Pseudovibrio sp. Tun.PSC04-5.I4: one gene and its partner. The protein of the gene in region 2 binds, or shares a complex with, the protein of the main gene of each other region. Links are inferred from orthologs where the notes say so. Each region holds a gene or a part of one and is shown on either strand. Other genes may lie near its edges. The genes, in order: dnaN and BLS62_RS18145.

The links.
Region 1: the proteins of BLS62_RS18145 (region 2) and dnaN are in contact, whole or in part, in a cryo-EM structure (PDB 8GIZ), measured with the Escherichia coli proteins. The link is inferred for Pseudovibrio sp. Tun.PSC04-5.I4 from one-to-one orthologs.

Annotation. Positions count from the first base shown.
Region 1 is NZ_FNLB01000006.1:2,923,849-2,932,045, forward strand. What follows is about bases 2,478-5,273. They hold dnaN (DNA polymerase III subunit beta), read right to left. Parts: upstream 4,537-5,273; coding sequence 3,418-4,536; downstream 2,478-3,417. Other genes in these bases: recF (DNA replication/repair protein RecF), read right to left, coding at 2,478-3,349; dnaA (chromosomal replication initiator protein DnaA), read right to left, coding at 4,793-5,273. In the rest of the region: gyrB (DNA topoisomerase (ATP-hydrolyzing) subunit B), read right to left, coding at 1-514; BLS62_RS18875 (LysE family translocator), read right to left, coding at 657-1,280; BLS62_RS18880 (LysE family translocator), read right to left, coding at 1,371-1,991; more of recF, read right to left, coding at 2,219-2,477; more of dnaA, read right to left, coding at 5,274-6,262; BLS62_RS18900 (rhodanese-like domain-containing protein), read right to left, coding at 6,442-6,876; rpsT (30S ribosomal protein S20), read right to left, coding at 7,555-7,821; BLS62_RS18910 (enoyl-CoA hydratase), read right to left, coding at 7,999-8,197. UniProt on the Escherichia coli protein: Confers DNA tethering and processivity to DNA polymerases and other proteins. Acts as a clamp, forming a ring around DNA (a reaction catalyzed by the clamp-loading complex) which diffuses in an ATP-independent manner freely and bidirectionally along dsDNA.
Region 2 is NZ_FNLB01000006.1:2,759,155-2,767,523, reverse strand. Bases 2,641-5,608 are described here. They hold BLS62_RS18145 (DNA polymerase III subunit gamma/tau), read right to left. Parts: upstream 5,077-5,608; coding sequence 3,205-5,076; downstream 2,641-3,204. Other genes in these bases: nudC (NAD(+) diphosphatase), read left to right, coding at 5,470-5,608; BLS62_RS18150 (YbaB/EbfC family nucleoid-associated protein), read right to left, coding at 2,806-3,126. Also shown: BLS62_RS18175 (DUF1499 domain-containing protein), read left to right, coding at 1-92; BLS62_RS31755 (hypothetical protein), read right to left, coding at 279-506; BLS62_RS18170 (class I SAM-dependent DNA methyltransferase), read right to left, coding at 503-985; BLS62_RS18160 (GNAT family N-acetyltransferase), read right to left, coding at 1,382-1,903; recombination mediator RecR, read right to left, coding at 2,009-2,620; more of nudC, read left to right, coding at 5,609-6,435; BLS62_RS18130 (histidine phosphatase family protein), read left to right, coding at 6,498-7,112; BLS62_RS18125 (sulfate transporter family protein), read left to right, coding at 7,207-7,881; BLS62_RS18120 (GNAT family N-acetyltransferase), read left to right, coding at 7,925-8,369. UniProt on the Escherichia coli protein: Part of the beta sliding clamp loading complex, which hydrolyzes ATP to load the beta clamp onto primed DNA to form the DNA replication pre-initiation complex.

The DNA of each region.
Region 1 (8,197 bases), 160 kb from region 2 along the record:
CGGCAAGAGGAGCAACCGCATCACCATGATTGAAGCGAATGAAATGCTCTTTGTTGTTTCTGAAAACACGCAGGTCCAAAACCGTGGAAAGCGCATTCACCACGGAAACACCCACACCATGCAGGCCGCCTGAAACCTTATAGGAATTACTGTCGAACTTGCCGCCAGCGTGAAGCTGCGTCATGATCACTTCGGCAGCAGAAATGCCTTCTTCGGAGTGAATATCAACCGGAATTCCGCGACCATTATCGGTTACAGTGACAGAACCTTCTGCATTGAGCGTAACGGTCACATGATCAGCATGACCTGCCAGTGCTTCATCGATGGCGTTATCGACGACCTCATAGACCATATGGTGCAAACCTGACCCATCATCGGTATCACCGATGTACATGCCGGGACGCTTACGGACAGCATCGAGGCCTCGCAGCACTTTGATGGAATCTGCACCGTATTCACCTGCGCCATTTTCTTGCTCAGGTCCGCCATTTTCTGGGGTCGACGTTTCGCTCATTCGAATCACTTCACACTACGGTTTTCATTGAAGTTAATGTTATAATTGGTTGGGCAAATGGTTCAAGCAATCAGGGAGTTTGGCTGCTCTTAAACCAAGGGAAATATTGCATAAACATCGTTTTTAAGGGGGTATAATTGCCTTAACGTGCGATCATTAGTGTGGCAATGCCAATCAACCCTATGCACGCCAACCGATTTAGACTGTGCAATGCCTTTTGCGAGCTCAACACCCCACGCAGTTTAACCGCCAAGAATGAATAAGTTCCGTTGATCGAGAGTAGCACAGTCGACAACACTAAAGCGAGCTCTAAGAACCCAAGCGCCGTCAGATCATCCATTCGTACGAGATTTGGCATCAAAGCCAAATAGAAGATGATCGCCTTTGGATTGGAGAGATTGAATAGCATTCCAGACAACAAAGACGCAAAAGCTGACGCACTCGGCAATTGGTCGTTCTCTAACTGGCCTACATCCGCATTACTGCTGGATTTCCATATACCGTACGCAATATATGCAAGATAAGCCGCGCCAAACCACCGTAAGGCGATGAAAGCGCCTTCGAAATTTGTCGCGATCGCAGCCAAACCCAATGCTGCCATGGAAAACCAAAGCAAATCACCACACAACAAACCAAGGCAAAAGAGCAGGGAACCCTTTTTCCCAAAGCTCATGCTGCGAGTAATTATTGCAAAGACAGCAGGCCCCGGGATGATAGCAAGCGTGAAGAGTGTTCCGCCAAAAAGTGCGAGGCTAGTAAAGTCCATAGGAGTGCAAGCATTTGTTTTATTGCAGGTTTTGCACTCAGTATCGTGAGCCACAGACTATTTCAAGCGTTCTTCGCCAACTGAGACTGTTTACCGCGTCACCATGGTTGCTGCAACGCCCACCATCACCATGCTTGACCCTCGGTTCAAACGCTGGAATGCCCGTTTTGACGAAATCAGCTTCTTTGCTGTAACGGCTAGAACTGAATAGATTCCAAACACTGAGAACAGTACAAAAGCCATCGTTCCAACGAGCTCCCAATAGGCCAGCAGGTTTATCTGATCCATAGGCACGATGTTCGGCATCAAAGCCATATAGAAGATCACAACCTTTGGGTTGGAGAGGTTCATAGTCAAACCCGCCAGAAGGGACGTCATTCTGGAGGACGCATTTAACGGAGCTGCATTTGCTTGCGTCGGAATGATGCCACCCGAATTCCACATTCCCCATGCAACATAAAGCAAATAGGCCGCGCCCGCCCATTTAAGAGCCGTAAAAACAAGCTCATAGTTGGAAGCGATAGCTGAGAGCCCCATAATTGCCAAGGTAAACCAGAAGAGATCCGAACAGATCATCCCAACAACGAAAAAGGCAGCACCGTGCGTTCCCTGACCAAGAATCCGTGCCAGTAACGCAGCGATACCGGGACCAGGGGTAATTGCAGCAGCGAACAATGTTCCCGCAAAAAATAAAAGTACAGCTAATTCCATCGGTTCTCTTCTTGTCTGGCAATGCATGCAGCAGCGAAAGTGAGGGAGTCGACGTCCCGTCCAAGTCTGTTGCTAAAATCAGGAGATACGTCAGTCTAATCACATAGATTTTTCACTGACAAGAGAGGTAAATTCGGTTTGCCTTCGATCTAACTCAAGCAATCGTCCGCAGCTCCTCATTGAGGGCCCTTTCGAACTCGGAAATGCTGTTGTTTAGTGAGCTTCACCTAGCTCAACGTAATGGCACCGTTTGCGACATTGATGATCTGCGAGGCACTCGGCAAGTCTTTGAAGAGATTCTGATCTGTTCCAGTCATAAAAACCTGCCCGCCAAGAACTTCAAGACGCGCAAACAGGGCTTCCCGTCGGCCCGGATCCAAATGCGCGGCGACTTCATCCAACAACAAAATTGGTGTCATTCCGGAAATTGCGGCTGTTAAATCTGCATGAGCCAGCACTAAGCCAATCAGAAGCGCTTTTTGCTCCCCCGTTGACGCTTGGGAGGCGGGCATCGTCTTCTCACTATGAACAACGTAAAGGTCTGATCGATGCGGACCATCCAACGTACGCCCGGCCCCTCGATCTCTATAGCGACCTTCCACGAGTAAATCGCGGTAGCTGTCTTCTCTATCGGCAGCACTCATCCCAATGGTTGCCGTTTCAAAAGCACCCTGCAGGTGAATTTCCGCAGATGGGAAGGGGAGGCCAAGCTGCTTTTGCGTATCAAGCGTTTTGGAGAGGAGGCTCACCGTTTCGCTTCGAGCCAATGCAACAGCAGTGCCCAATTCAGCAACTTGCGCTTCTATCGCATCCAGATATTCAGGCGTTCCGTTTTCGGATAACAGGCGATTGCGCTGGCGCAGAGCTTTCTCGAAACTTGCAACGCTGCGACCATGAGATGGATTAAGAGAGAGAACCAGACGATCAAGGAATTTGCGGCGATCGGAAGCGGAGCCGGTAAATAACCCATCCATGGACGGGACCAACCAAAGAACCCGAAGGTATTCCAGTAAAGCTTCCGAAGAGCGTGCTTCTTCTCCATCGATGCGGACGCGGCGGCCCGGTTCTCCAGCAATCAGGCCAGTACCCATGCGTGTCTCACCATATTCGCCGTCGAATATAGCACTCACAGCCCAACCACCGGCGCCATCTGCACGCGCAATATCGCTCAATGTTGCGCGGCGAAGTCCACGGCCAGCGGATAGGAACGAAATGGCTTCGAGAATATTCGTTTTGCCCGTGCCGTTATCGCCGACGAAGGCGATCATTCGACTATCCAGCTGCACACTCGTTGCGCTGTAGTTCCGAAAATCCGTTAGCGCGAGGCGAGAAAGCGCCACAGGCACTGGATCCGACATTCAGGCTCTCTTCAATTACATTCGGGGAAGAAAAATGCCCTCAATCTTTTGGATTGAGGGCACAGCACTTAAACGCGCATTGGCATCAAAACATAAATGGCGTCATCGCTACCATCATCACGGATAAGGGTAGGTGAGCCGGAATCTGCCAGTGTGAAGAGAGCCGTATCCGCTTCCAACTGTGCTGCGATATCGAGCAGGTATTTGGAGTTAAAGCCGATCTCGAATTCTTCGTTATCATATTCAACAGCAACTTCTTCCGTTGCAGTTCCGGAATCCGGGTTCGTGACAGTCAGAACGATTTTACCTTCGCTCAGAGAGAGCTTTACCGCACGGCCTCGATCAGACGCGATAGTAGAAACGCGATCAACAGCTGCTTTGAAAGCGTCACGATCAACGCGCAGCTCTTTGTCATTGCCCTTCGGAATAACGCGATCGTAATCCGGGAAGGTGCCATCAATCAGTTTGGATGTCAGAATGATTGCGCCGATGGTAAAGCGGATTTTAGTTTCGGAAATCTCAACTTTGATCTCAGCTTCTGGATCGTCAAGAAGCTTCTGGATCTCACCAACGGTTTTGCGCGGTACGATGATACCTGGCATACCTTCGGAGCCTTCAGGTGCCGTAAGTTCAGCTTGTGCAAGACGGTGTCCGTCTGTTGCAACAGCACGGAACCGCAGGCCACCATCCACCTCTAAAGTGTGCATGTAAATGCCGTTGAGGTAGTAGCGTGTCTCTTCGGTAGAGATTGCAAACTGAGTGCTATCGATCAATTTGCGAATGCCACCAGCTGTCATTGTGAAGCTGTGGGAGAATTCGCCAGCTGTCAGATCTGGAAAATCAGTCACTGGAAGAATCTGCAGCGCGAAACGAGAGCGTCCGGCGCGAATTTCCATTGTGCTGTCATCACCAGAAGTTTCCAAAACCACTTGTGATCCATCTGGCAGCTTGCGAACAATCTCATAGATCATGTGCGCTGGTATTGTGGTTGCGCCCGGCACTTCCACAACGGCTGCAATGCTCTCTACAACTTCCAAATCAAGGTCTGTTGCTTTTAGATTCAGATCGCCACCCTCAGCCTGCAACATCACGTTGGAGAGGATCGGAATGGTGTTACGCCGTTCGACCACACGGTGTACGTGAGTCAGAGACTTCAAAAGCTCGGTCCGCTCAAGGGTCACTTTCATGCGAAACGTCCATTCTTCTGGGCGGAATATCGCTTCAACTCTGCGAAACCCGCGAATAACTAATACAATTTGCCCATTTACGCGTGCAAACCTTACAGAGGGAATGCACAGCCCCTTTACGCTAGGCTTGACCACCTGCGGGGTCGTTCAAATTGCACGTTTAAGGTTCAAAATGCAAGAGGGGCGCTGCAAGCAGCACCCCAATAATCACTAAATTCCTACTAGATGCCTACACTCTTTCCAGAATGAACACCAATTAGGAGTCCAGCATGCGCTTCAACAGCTCCAACTCTTGTGCAAGGCCATTATCTGCCTTGGAAAGTTGTTCAATTTTACGAACGGCGTGAAGCACTGTTGTGTGGTCACGGTTCCCGAAACGACGGCCGATCTCTGGCAGAGAACGCGGTGTCATCATCTTAGCTAAATACATAGCGATTTGACGAGGGCGTACAATGGTCCTAGTTCGACGCGCGGAAAGCAAATCCGCCTTGGAAACGTTGTAGTGCTTGGAAACAATGCGCTGAATATCTTCGATCTTCACGCGGCGCGGTTCAGCAGCACGAATGAGGTCACGCAGTGTGATTTCAGCCATTTCCATCGTAACTGGAGAATTGGTCAGCTGGTTATGCGCAACAAGACGGTTCAAAGCACCTTCAAGATCACGACCTGAAGACGTTACGTTGCGCCCAACATAATCCAAAACGGCCTCTGGCACGGTAAAATTCGGATAGGCGCGCTGTTGAGTACGCATACGATCATCAATGATCGCACGACGCAGCTGAAAGTCCGGCTCGGAGATATTTACCACCAAACCACCTGCTAGGCGGGAGCGAACGCGGTCATCCAGGCTTTCCAATTCAGCCGGAGCGCGATCAGCTGCAACAACAACCTGACGGGCACCATCAATCAATGCATTAAGAGTGTGACAGAACTCCTGCTGCACTTGCTTACCGTGAAGAAATTGCATGTCATCGATCAGCAAAAGATCGATAGAACGTAGAGTTTCCTTGAAGGACATTGCAGATTGCGCTTGAAGAGCAGCAACAAAGCGGTACATGAAATGTTCTGCAGTCAGGTATAAGACGCGCCGGCCAGACATACGAGCCTGATTTGCAATTGCCTGCATCAAGTGGGTCTTACCAAGACCGACAGATGCATGAAGATAGAGTGGGTTAAAAGTTACAGTACCGCCGCCAGCAATCTGTTTTGCAGCAGCAAGCGCTAGAACGTTGGATTCACCTTCAACAAAGCTTTCAAAAACGTATTTCGGATCGAGAGAAGCACCTTCCAGCACATCCCTAGACGTAGGATCTACCCGACCTGAACGACCACCCATCATGAAAGGTGAAGGTGAAGCTGCGCGCATACCAATAGGGTCATTTACCTGAATTGGACGCATGTCAGTTGTTTTGCCACCCATTGCAGGGCGCGCAGCTGGTTTAGCTGCTGCAGGACGTGGACGAATTGCGCCACGAACTGTGAGTTCGATTTTTAGAATTTCATCGCACTCATTCTTCCAAAGACCCATAAGTCGGTCTGAGTAATGAGATTGGATCCACTGCTTTAGAAACCGGGTAGGCACGGACAAACGGACGGTTCCGTTGTTGTGCCCTTCCATATCTACGCGTGCAAACCAGCTCGTGAAAACGTCTTCACCCAGTTCCGCACGTAGACGCTTCTTAACGCGATCCCATTGCTCCGGTCCCGGAGCTTCCTGAACGTGCATGCTCGCCTCCTTGCAACGTTGAGTATTCCGCCACAGATACTCAACTATCAATTCTGTTGAACTCATTTAATGAGTTTTAGTTGTACTGGGCACTTATATGTTTGGTTGTCGATTCGACAAAAACATTACACCGGTGCGACGCCCACACACCGTTGCTAAATTCTAATATTTCTTGGGAGCTAACCTTGGCTCCAAGGAAGGCCTTCAGCCTTCCACCCAGAAACTGAGCCTCGATGACCTTCAGCATCATGACTACCTTCAAAGCCTTCTGCTACGTTGTAGCAGTTTTTATAGCCCAAGGTTGTCATCGCTATGGCTGCTGCCTTACTCCGCACTCCGGAGCGGCACAAAAAGTAGATTGCAGCGCTTTGGTCAAGTCCTTTTTGCTTCAGAGCATCAGAAAGTTGCATCGTAAAGCCTTCATGAGGCCCATTTGATGGAAATCCGTGCCATTCGGCAAGCATCACTTCTTTGCTCAGAGCGGAGAGGTCAGGTATGCCAACAAAAGTCCATTCAGCATTCGTTCTTACATCAACAAGTGCTGCAGAGCTTTCAGCTTTCAAGCTCTCGAATACGTCTGTAACGCTTCGATCGCCTGCATATGCTTCGTGCATTGAAACTTCCATTATAAACCTAGACGCATTCCGTAAACTCACCCAACTGAGTGTGTCACTAAAAAGGACTCAAAATCGAATTTATAGAAAAATCAAAAAGGAAAATCGACAACAGTAGAAAATCAACGTAACAAATCTTAAAATCCAGATTGTAATTACTATGAACTACAACATCTAGACTATATGCTTTCTGATCAACTATGCCCGACTCTGGTTCGATTCTTCTAACTTGTATGCTGGGATCGGGTAGTAACCCGACTTCTTCTTGACCATACACAGCCGATTTTGGTCCCGCAATAGCGGAAAGTTAACAAAACGCAAATGCCCTTCTCTCACTCAAGGTCAAACCAGTTTGTCGTCAACGGTAAAGATCAGCAAAAAGCAGTGAACTCAACAACTTTCTTGATATGGGCTTGGTTAATGGCGGGTCGGAGTAGCAAACGAAAAAAAATTATTCGCCAATCGCTTGACTCGCCAAGAATCCTCTTAAATGTGCTGCGACAAAATTAACCTAGATCTAACCTGTTGTTTTTTTTGATATTTCCTTGTCAGGCTTCGGAACTATTCCACAGGCTACTCGCCAAGAAAATGCCCCAGTTCTATCGTAGGGTAAAGATATGCAGCTAATAAAAAAGCCCGGCCATAAGACCGGGCTTTTTTAGTCCAAAAAAATTTGGATTAGGCGCCGAGTGCCTTGATGCGTGCGTTCAAACGGGAAACTCTGCGTGATGCAGTGTTGCCGTGGAATACGCCTTTAGAGGATGCACGCATGATTTCAGGCTCTGCAACTCTAAATGCTTCAATAGCAGCTGTCTGGTCGCCCGAGACAATTGCTTCTTCCACTTTACGTACGTAAGTGCGAACGCGGCTACGACGAGCCTTATTAGTGACCGTTTGGCGAGCAATTTTACGTGCTGCCTTCTTGGCCGAAGGGGTGTTGGCCATGGGCTCTGTCCTGATCTGTCAGTAAAAACTGTTTTCAAATCGCAAACGAGGCCGCCCAAAGCCGCCCCGGTCAAACGAATTCGGCGACGAAACAGACCCGCCACCGGTTGTGAGCGCTTATAGTTGGGAGTAATCGGCTCGTCAATAAAAAAAGGAATAGACCTGATTAAAAACGAACTATCCGTCTTCAAATTCAGGTTTTCTCTTTTCGATGAATGCCTTCATACCCTCTTTTTGATCGCTGGTGGCAAACATAGAGTGGAACAAGCGACGCTCAAAACGAATCCCCTCAGCAAGAGTTACCTCATAGGATCTGTTTACACTTTCCTTTGTCATCATAACAATCGGAGTCGAGAAACTTGCAATCTTTTCAGCA
Region 2 (8,369 bases):
CCCGCGTAGGTTACAGCGATGGGGGTGCCAACCGAGCGCGTTATGATAGCTTTCAACGCGCCTATTTAACTAAAAAATTGACTCCGAGGTAGCTAACAGGAATGTGAGTGTCGCAGAGTCATTACCTGATTGAAATGATTCAGCTATTCCCCACATGAAATTGCGGGGAACCGCATGGTTCTGCGAAAAACACGCCTTATTTCTTGTAATAATTTGCGACTAACATAAATGTTAGCAACTAACTGAGTCGAGTATCTGTCAGATATCCAAGAGGTAACCTACTTGGTGCTATGTCTCGCGCATTTGAAGAAGATAAAGTTCGGATTTCGCGTCAGTTTTTCGTAATGCACAGGCGACTTTTCTTTCATCTCAGCGGCAGGCGTCCCCTCATGCAGGTCCACAACGCACAGCCCGGCATTGGCGAGCCAGCCAAACAGCATGGAGAGCGGACGGCGATAGAAACTCACCTCCACTGGCTGCCCAATCGTGTTCCAATCCTCGCTCACATACTCCTGCCGCAAATAGGCACCACTGGGCGAGCACTGCGCATCAACAAGTGGATGATGGGTTGAAAAATAAAGAACCCATCCGGCTTCAACACCTTGCCGATGTCGGAAAACAGAGTATCCAAATCTTCTATGTAATGGATCATGAGCGGGCAGATCACCAGATCATACGGCCCCTGCGCATCCTTCGGCAATCCGTGGGAGAGGTCAGAGGTATAGCACTTCACATGTCCGCCCAACTTGGCCTTCACCAACCCAAGCATCTGCTCAGAGGCATCAATGCAGGTTACATCAGCCCCATGCTCATGGAGAAACTGCGCGTACACGCCCGGCCCACAACCGAGGTCCAGAACCTTCAGCCCTTGCAGCGGAGGCAGCATACCCAGCAGGGTCGGGCGTTCCAAAAGAGCATTGTAAATGTTCTCCTGGATCGCCTCATCATATTGCTCGGCAAATTCGCCATACAGTCGAGACGACATTCAGGCACTCCGCGTTTAAAACTGCTTTTCCATCCAGCAATGCTGCCAGAAAGGCCTTCTACAAGTCTATCGCGAAAAATCTGTGTCCCGATTATGGCTGGCTCAAGTCAAATCTTCAACAATTGCGAGATGAGACGACTGGACTAACAATGGCAGCGAACATTCCCAATTATTACGCGATTACCTTCCAGATGTTGGCCAGTGTCCAAAATCACACCAACGCCGAACCCTCCGCTCTAGGTCCCGCATCAAGTGCGGGATGACATCAGCCGATGTAACGCTCTTGATAACCAACACTGCCGTCTTCCCGGACTTGATCCGGGATCCAGAGCCAAGCGCTCCAGCCTCATCGAGTCCACCCACAAACCAGCTCCAGCCAGAGCCGATGATCAGCACTCACCCCAAATCATACCGCTTACAAATCCGGTCTACCGGCGTCCCGTCCGCTAATGGGGCATCCGTCAACACTTTGTAGTCTTTAAACCCACGAGAGTTGTAGTAGGCAAGGCCACCTGTGTTGTCTGCTCGGATGGTTGCGTTGATCGCCATCAGCTCCTTACCCTCAAGTGCTGCAAGGGTTGCTTTGAAGAGTGCGCTGCCAATGCCTCGGGTTTGAATGCCGGGCTTTACAAAGGTGCCTATGTCAACCCAGTCTGCGGGGATATCTCCGTAATGGCTGGCGATCTGAAAGCCAAGCGGTTCGCCTGTCTCGCGGTCAATCGCGCAAACGCTGCTCTCCAGAATGTCTGCCTCAAGAAACGAGGAAAGGAACTCAGCCTTGTTCAGCTTCTTCTCCATGGCAGTTGTTCCCCCCATCTCGATAATCTGATTGAGGAGTGCCAGTAGCTCATTCACATCGTTTCGCTGCGTTTTGCGAACGGAAAAATCGGCAATTTCAGAAGCGGCTGATTTGTTCATATCAAATACCCAGTTCAACGCAGAAAAAATGCGTTCCTTTCAAACCAACGCACATTCTGCGGCCATCAGGAGTAATGCCCGCAGAATGTGCGAGGCTAAACCCAGCTAAAACTTTGTTCTCGCTCGCAAAGCCAGCGCCAGAGTGCCTTCGTCAAGGTAGTCAAGTTCCCCTCCAACCGGCACACCGTGTGCGAGGCGTGTTACCTGCACATTTTCAAAGCGCGTCAGCTGGTCCGTAATGAAGTGCGCTGTTGTTTGCCCTTCAACGGTCGCATTCACTGCGAGGATAACCTCAACCACGTTACCGCCTTCGACCCGTTCCACAAGCTTGGAAATTTGCAAGTCATCAGGGCCAATTCCATCCAGTGGAGACAGGGTTCCGCCGAGGACATGATAATGTGCTCTCACAGCCGATGCCCGCTCCAGCGCCCACAAGTCAGAGACATCTTCCACAACCACAATGGTGGTGCTATCCCTGCGCGGATCAGAGCAGATGGTGCAAGGATCACTGGTATCAACGGTACCACACTGGGAACAAATGCCCACATGCTCCACCGCCACGCCCATCGCCTCAGCAAGTGGGATCAACAATTGATCTTTCTTTTGAATGAGATGCAAGGCAGCACGTCTGGCAGAGCGCGGGCCAAGGCCGGGCAACTTGGAGAGTAACTGAATGAGGCGTTCAATTTCGGGACCAGCGACCCTGCGTGTACTCATCGGACTTGTATGCTCACTGCGAGAAGGAAAGGGGCTTTGTGCAAATCAGCTTTGCAGGCAATGCCAGATAAACTATGCCCGCCGAATTCGGCGGGCAAGAGGGAATAAGTATTCCGGAGGAGGTAGACCAAAACACCAGTTGTTTGCGCTCTAAAAGCAACAGGTGGGCTGGCCCTCAACTCAAATCACATGGGGAGTTTCATACCTGCGGGCAGGCCCATGCCGGACATCAGCTCTTGAGTGCGTTCCTGCACCAGTGCTTCGCCTTTGGCTTTCGCATCATTATGCGCAGCGAGGATAAGATCCTCAAGGACCCCGGATTCATCAGCTTTGATCAGGGATGGATCGATCTTCAAACCAGTCATCTCGCCCTTACCATTTAAGGTAACGGTGATCATGCCTGCGCCTGAAACACCTTCAACTGAAAGCTCGCTGACTGCACTCTGAAGGTCGCCCATCTTTTCCTGCATCTGCTTGGCTTGCTTCATCATTTTGAGAAAGTCCATCGACTGGCTCCTTTAGCTTAGGTGAGCGTGATTAAGCGCTCTGTCATTATTCCTCTAAGGTTTCATAGCATGAAAACCTTAGAAATCCTCGGTGAAATCCATAGATTCTGCGGGATCTAGGTCCGTGACATCAGAAGCAATCTCAAGGGGAATATCTTCCTCCTGCTTCAAAATGCGAACATCAACAACCTTCGCGCCAGGAAAAGCAGCGATCAGTTTGACGATTTCCGGATCAGAATGCGCATCAGAAACCAACTGTCGTTGATTGGCTTCTTTTTCTTCATGCAAAGTCGGTCGACCTTGCTCTCGGCTAACCGCAACAATCCAGCGTCGACCGGTCCATTCAGTCAGTTTTCGGCCAAGCTCACCTGCGGCATCAGAAGTGGCAATCTCGGTAGGTTGCACCTCAATGCGGCCAGGCTGAAAGTTAACGAGCCGGAGCGCACGCTCAACGGAAACCTTAACCGGAATGTCCTTCATTTTGGCTGCGAGCTGCGCAACCTCATGCCAGGATCGGATCGCAATTTTTTCTTGTGCTTCTTCAGCGCGGCGCATTTGCGGAGCAGATTGAGCTGGAGTACCAACCGCTTGGACCATTGGTTGCCCGCCAGCGACTGTACGCAGTTGGGGAACTGATCCGCCGCCACCAGAAACGGCGCTTGCGCGTGACCCGCCACCACCTTGCGGGGCGTTGCCTGCTGGGGCGCCCCCACCAGCGGGTGAGAACTTACCGGACTTCAAAAGCTTCAATGCTTCCTCAGGGTCGGGAAGGTCAGAGGCATAACAGAGCCGTACCAGCACCATATCAGCAGCGGCTAGGGGTTTAGGTGCAGTCTGCACCTCATTAATTCCCTTCAGCAATATCTGCCATGTGCGAGAAAGAATACGCATAGAAAGCTTCTCAGCAAACTCGCGGCCTCTCAATCGCTCACTCTCAGTCACGGAGGCTTCATCACCGGATTTAGGCACAGCCTTTAGGCGCGTCACCAAATGGGTAAAGTCTGCAAGGTCAGAGAGGACAACTGCCGGATCGGCACCCACTTCATACTGGGCTTTAAGCTCATCCAGTGCGCTGGCAATATCGCCGCGCATCACATGCTCAAACAAATCTATCACACGGCTGCGGTCAGCAAGGCCAAGCATCTGGCGCACTTCGTCCGCTTCAATGCGGCCAGCACCATGCGCAATAGCTTGATCCAGCAGGCTTAAACAATCACGTGCAGAGCCTTCACCCGCGCGGGCAATCAGCGCCAGAGCTTCATCGGAAATTTCTATTCCCTCTTTGCCAGAGATAGCGCGCAGCAGAGAAACAAGCGTAGAGCTCTCAATACGGCGCAGGTCAAACCGCTGGCAACGGGAGAGGACAGTTACGGGAACCTTGCGGATTTCTGTGGTCGCGAAGATGAATTTCACATGCTCAGGCGGCTCCTCCAGCGTCTTCAACAGGCCGTTGAACGCCGATTTGGAGAGCATATGCACCTCATCAATGATGTACACTTTATAACGCGCACTCGCAGGCCGGTACCGAGCTGCCTCGGTAATTTCGCGAATGTCGTCAATCCCGGTATGAGAGGCCGCATCCATCTCGATCACATCAACATGACGACCTTCCATGATCGCCTTACAGTGAACGCCGAGTTTGTCTAAGTGTATGGTAGCCTTATCAATTTCGCCGGGGATTTCGTAGTTCAACCCGCGCGCAAGAATACGCGCTGTTGTCGTTTTACCAACACCGCGAACACCCGTCAGCATCCATGCATGAGCGATACGGCCAGTCTCGAATGCGTTTTGAAGGGTCTGGACCATCGGCTCCTGACCATAAAGGTCATCAAAGGAGCTTGGTCGGTATTTTCGGGCGAGAACGCGGTAAGCACCGTCACTGCCGCCAGAAGCGGGTGCTTCGGCGCTGTTTGCTGCTTGATGTTCGTTTTGAAGGTCTGTTCCGTCCATATCGCCCAAATCCTCTGCCAACTCAAAGGCAAGGTAAAACTAATTCCCGGCCATTCAAGACGAAGACCGGCCGCTTGTCGAGTGTGGGCGCGGAGAAAATAGGTGGGAGGCTGGCACGATGACCCGTGCCATGGACTCGTTAGGGCTGCTTCCTTCCGGATCTGACCCAGTTGGCGAGTGGCTCGTCCACCACCAACCTCCCGAAAAGGTGTATGGGCGGTTTGTTTAAATTTTGCAAGTGTTCATTGACGCCTACCGCTCGTCTCTGTGGACGAGAGTGTGAAACAGTCCTCTTCTCACATGAGCTCTAGCGAAGAAAGTGTCGCCCAGTCATTGCATTTCAATGGTATCTCGGCTTCACTCTCATTAATTTTATAGTTTAAGGAATTCGAAATGCAGGCCGAAACCACTGAGGCATTTGATGCTTCTTCTGCCCTTTGTTACTCTGCAAATACCCTCAATCGCTGCGGAGAAAAACGTAAGGATACAGAATGGGTTAAGTCTTTAAAAGCAGCGTCCGAGACACGATTTCTGATACAGGCGAACGACAGTTTTATTTTCAATATTGAACAGGAAATCGATCCAGTCCAACATACAGCTGAGGTCTTGGGAACATTAGGGATCAAGGACGCAACAACCATCTTTCTCGGATTAGATGAAGAAGATAGCGACCGTCCATATTTCGGTGTGCGCTATTCAACTGACGCGGAAACACTGGAAGAAGAGCTGGAAAAACGGGGCCCATTTGCTGCTTACGGTTTGCGTGGAATTGCAATGAAGCGCGCAGCGAGTTCCAAAGTATTCGGTATGATGGCTCAAGCTGCTGCAGTCGGCAGATGGCATCTGTCGCACAAAATGTGCTCTCAATGTGGAAAGCCAACGGAGCTTGCTGAGGCTGGTTATCGCCGGGATTGTCCCTCCTGTTCAGCGCAGCATTTCCCAAGAACGGATCCAGCGGTGATAATGTTGATCACTCACGGGGATAAATGCCTGATGGGGCGTCCCTACCATTTGGCGGAAAATGTCTACACAACGCTGGCTGGATTTGTTGAACCGGGTGAGACGTTGGAAGACGCGGTGCGTCGTGAAGTCTTTGAAGAAGCAGGCGTAAAGGTAGGCAAGGTGACCTACATCGCCAGCCAACCATGGCCATTTCCTTCAAACATTATGGCCGGATTTCACGGGGAAGCGCTCACCACGGACTTGAATATCGACTATGAAGAAATGGAGGATTGTCAGTGGTTTACCAAAGAGGAGACACTGAGGATGCTCCAAGGCGAAGCTGAGTCAGGATTAATTTGTCCCCCTGACATCTCAATCGCGCATCATTTGATCAAGATATTTACTGAGGGAAAATGACCCATGGTTGCGTAGAGCCAGTGGTTATCTAACGGGTGTCAAATGGCACCGGGGGAGGTGTCATGAGTTACTGCATTTATTTGAGCCATCCGAATGTCGATATTGATCCGGCAACACCAGTTCCGCACTGGGACTTGTCGGATAAAGGACGGGCTCGGCTGGAACAAGGTCTGCGCCAACCTTGGTTGCTGGAAATTGAGCACGTTATCTCTAGTAAAGAGAAGAAGGCGATTGAAACCGGCCAGATCATTGCAAACCATTTGGGAGTTGAGCTGACCACAGCACCAAACCTGCATGAAAATGACCGCAGCTCAACCGGCTTTTTGCCGCCAGACGAGTTTGAACTTGTCGCGGACGATTTCTTCTCACGTCCCGCAATCAGTGTTCGCGGCTGGGAGCGTGCCCTCGATGCACAAAGCCGCGTAATCACTGCGATTAAAGCGGTTTTGAGTTCCATGCCAGCAGAAGATCCGGTGTTGTTTTCCGGTCATGGCGCTGCTGGAACCTTGCTCAAATGCCATCTGGCAAACGTGGCGATCCAACGACAATTTGATCAACCGCCGAATGTCGGTGGTGGATGCTGGTTCCAGTTTGATCCTGCGGATTTGGATGCATGCTCTGCGAAAATTGACCAGTTGAACTGGCAGCTTATTGATGAGGTTGCACTCGTGAGCTGAACGAAGAGCCTGTATCAACACGAGGCAGCCCTTGTTGAAGCAGGGGGAAATGCTTATCTAAGTGCCATCTGTTTTCATTAATTCGGCACAAGATATGTTATCGACAGCAATAAAAGCATTTTCTCAGGTTTTTGAGCCCAGTTTTCGAGGCATCCTTTTCAAGGGATTGGGGCTCACTCTGCTTCTTCTTCTTGTCGTTTGGATCGCAATCCAAGGCGTCGTTGGATATTTCATCGACCTCCCGCAGGATTGGCAGGACACGACAGTCAGTATTGTAACTGGTATTGGTGCGTTGATTGGACTGGGTTTTGTCCTTGCGCCAGTCTCCGCCATGGTTGTTGCGTTCTATCAGGACCAGATTTCAGAGCTGGTGGAAGAGCAAAGCTACCCGACTGAGAGGCGAGGCAAATCATTGCCTCTCGGCGAGTCCATTATTACGGCCCTCCGCTTCGTTGGTATCGTGATCATCGCCAATATCTTTGCATTGATGCTGTTCTTTATTCCCGGCATTGGCCAGATAGCTTTCTTGCTGGTCAATGGCTACCTCTTGGGCCGTGAATACTTTGAGTTCGTCGCTATGCGATTTATGCCTCTCGCTGAAGCAAAGGCTTTCCGCAAGTCTCAAAGCGGAACGGTGTTTGCTGCTGGTCTGATTGTGGCGTTCGTTCTGGCAATTCCTATCGTTAACTTAATCACTCCGCTCTTTGCCACCATCTTCATGGTCCATGTCTTTAAAACTCTCCGTACTCGACGCAATTTATCCGTCTAGAAGATAATAATGCAACAAACTGGAATAACATTAGGAAATAGATGTGACTGCTTTGCGAAGCATTATTGCTGAAGATCTGTCTTGGGCGCATGCGCTCAATGAAGAGCATGCACTTGAATTGTCGTCTCTTAGTCTGGATGGTTTTGCTGACCTCATTAGAAAAGCAACTTATGTGAAAGTTGCTGGAACCAGCGCTGGCCTTTTGGTCACTTACGACCAGGGCGGGGATTATTCTTCTATCAATTTCAAATGGTTCTGTGCCAACTACACTAGCTTCCTCTACGTTGATCGTGTCGTGATCTCCAAAGCAGCCAGAGGCCAAGGCATCGCTCGTAAGCTGTACGATGATCTGTTTCAGTTCGCGAGAGCCCAAGGCTATGAGCGTGTTGTATGTGAGGTTAACTCAGATCCACCCAATCCTGTATCCGACGCATTCCATGCTTCATTAGGCTTTGAAGTCGTCGGAGAGGCGATGTTGGAAGGCAAGG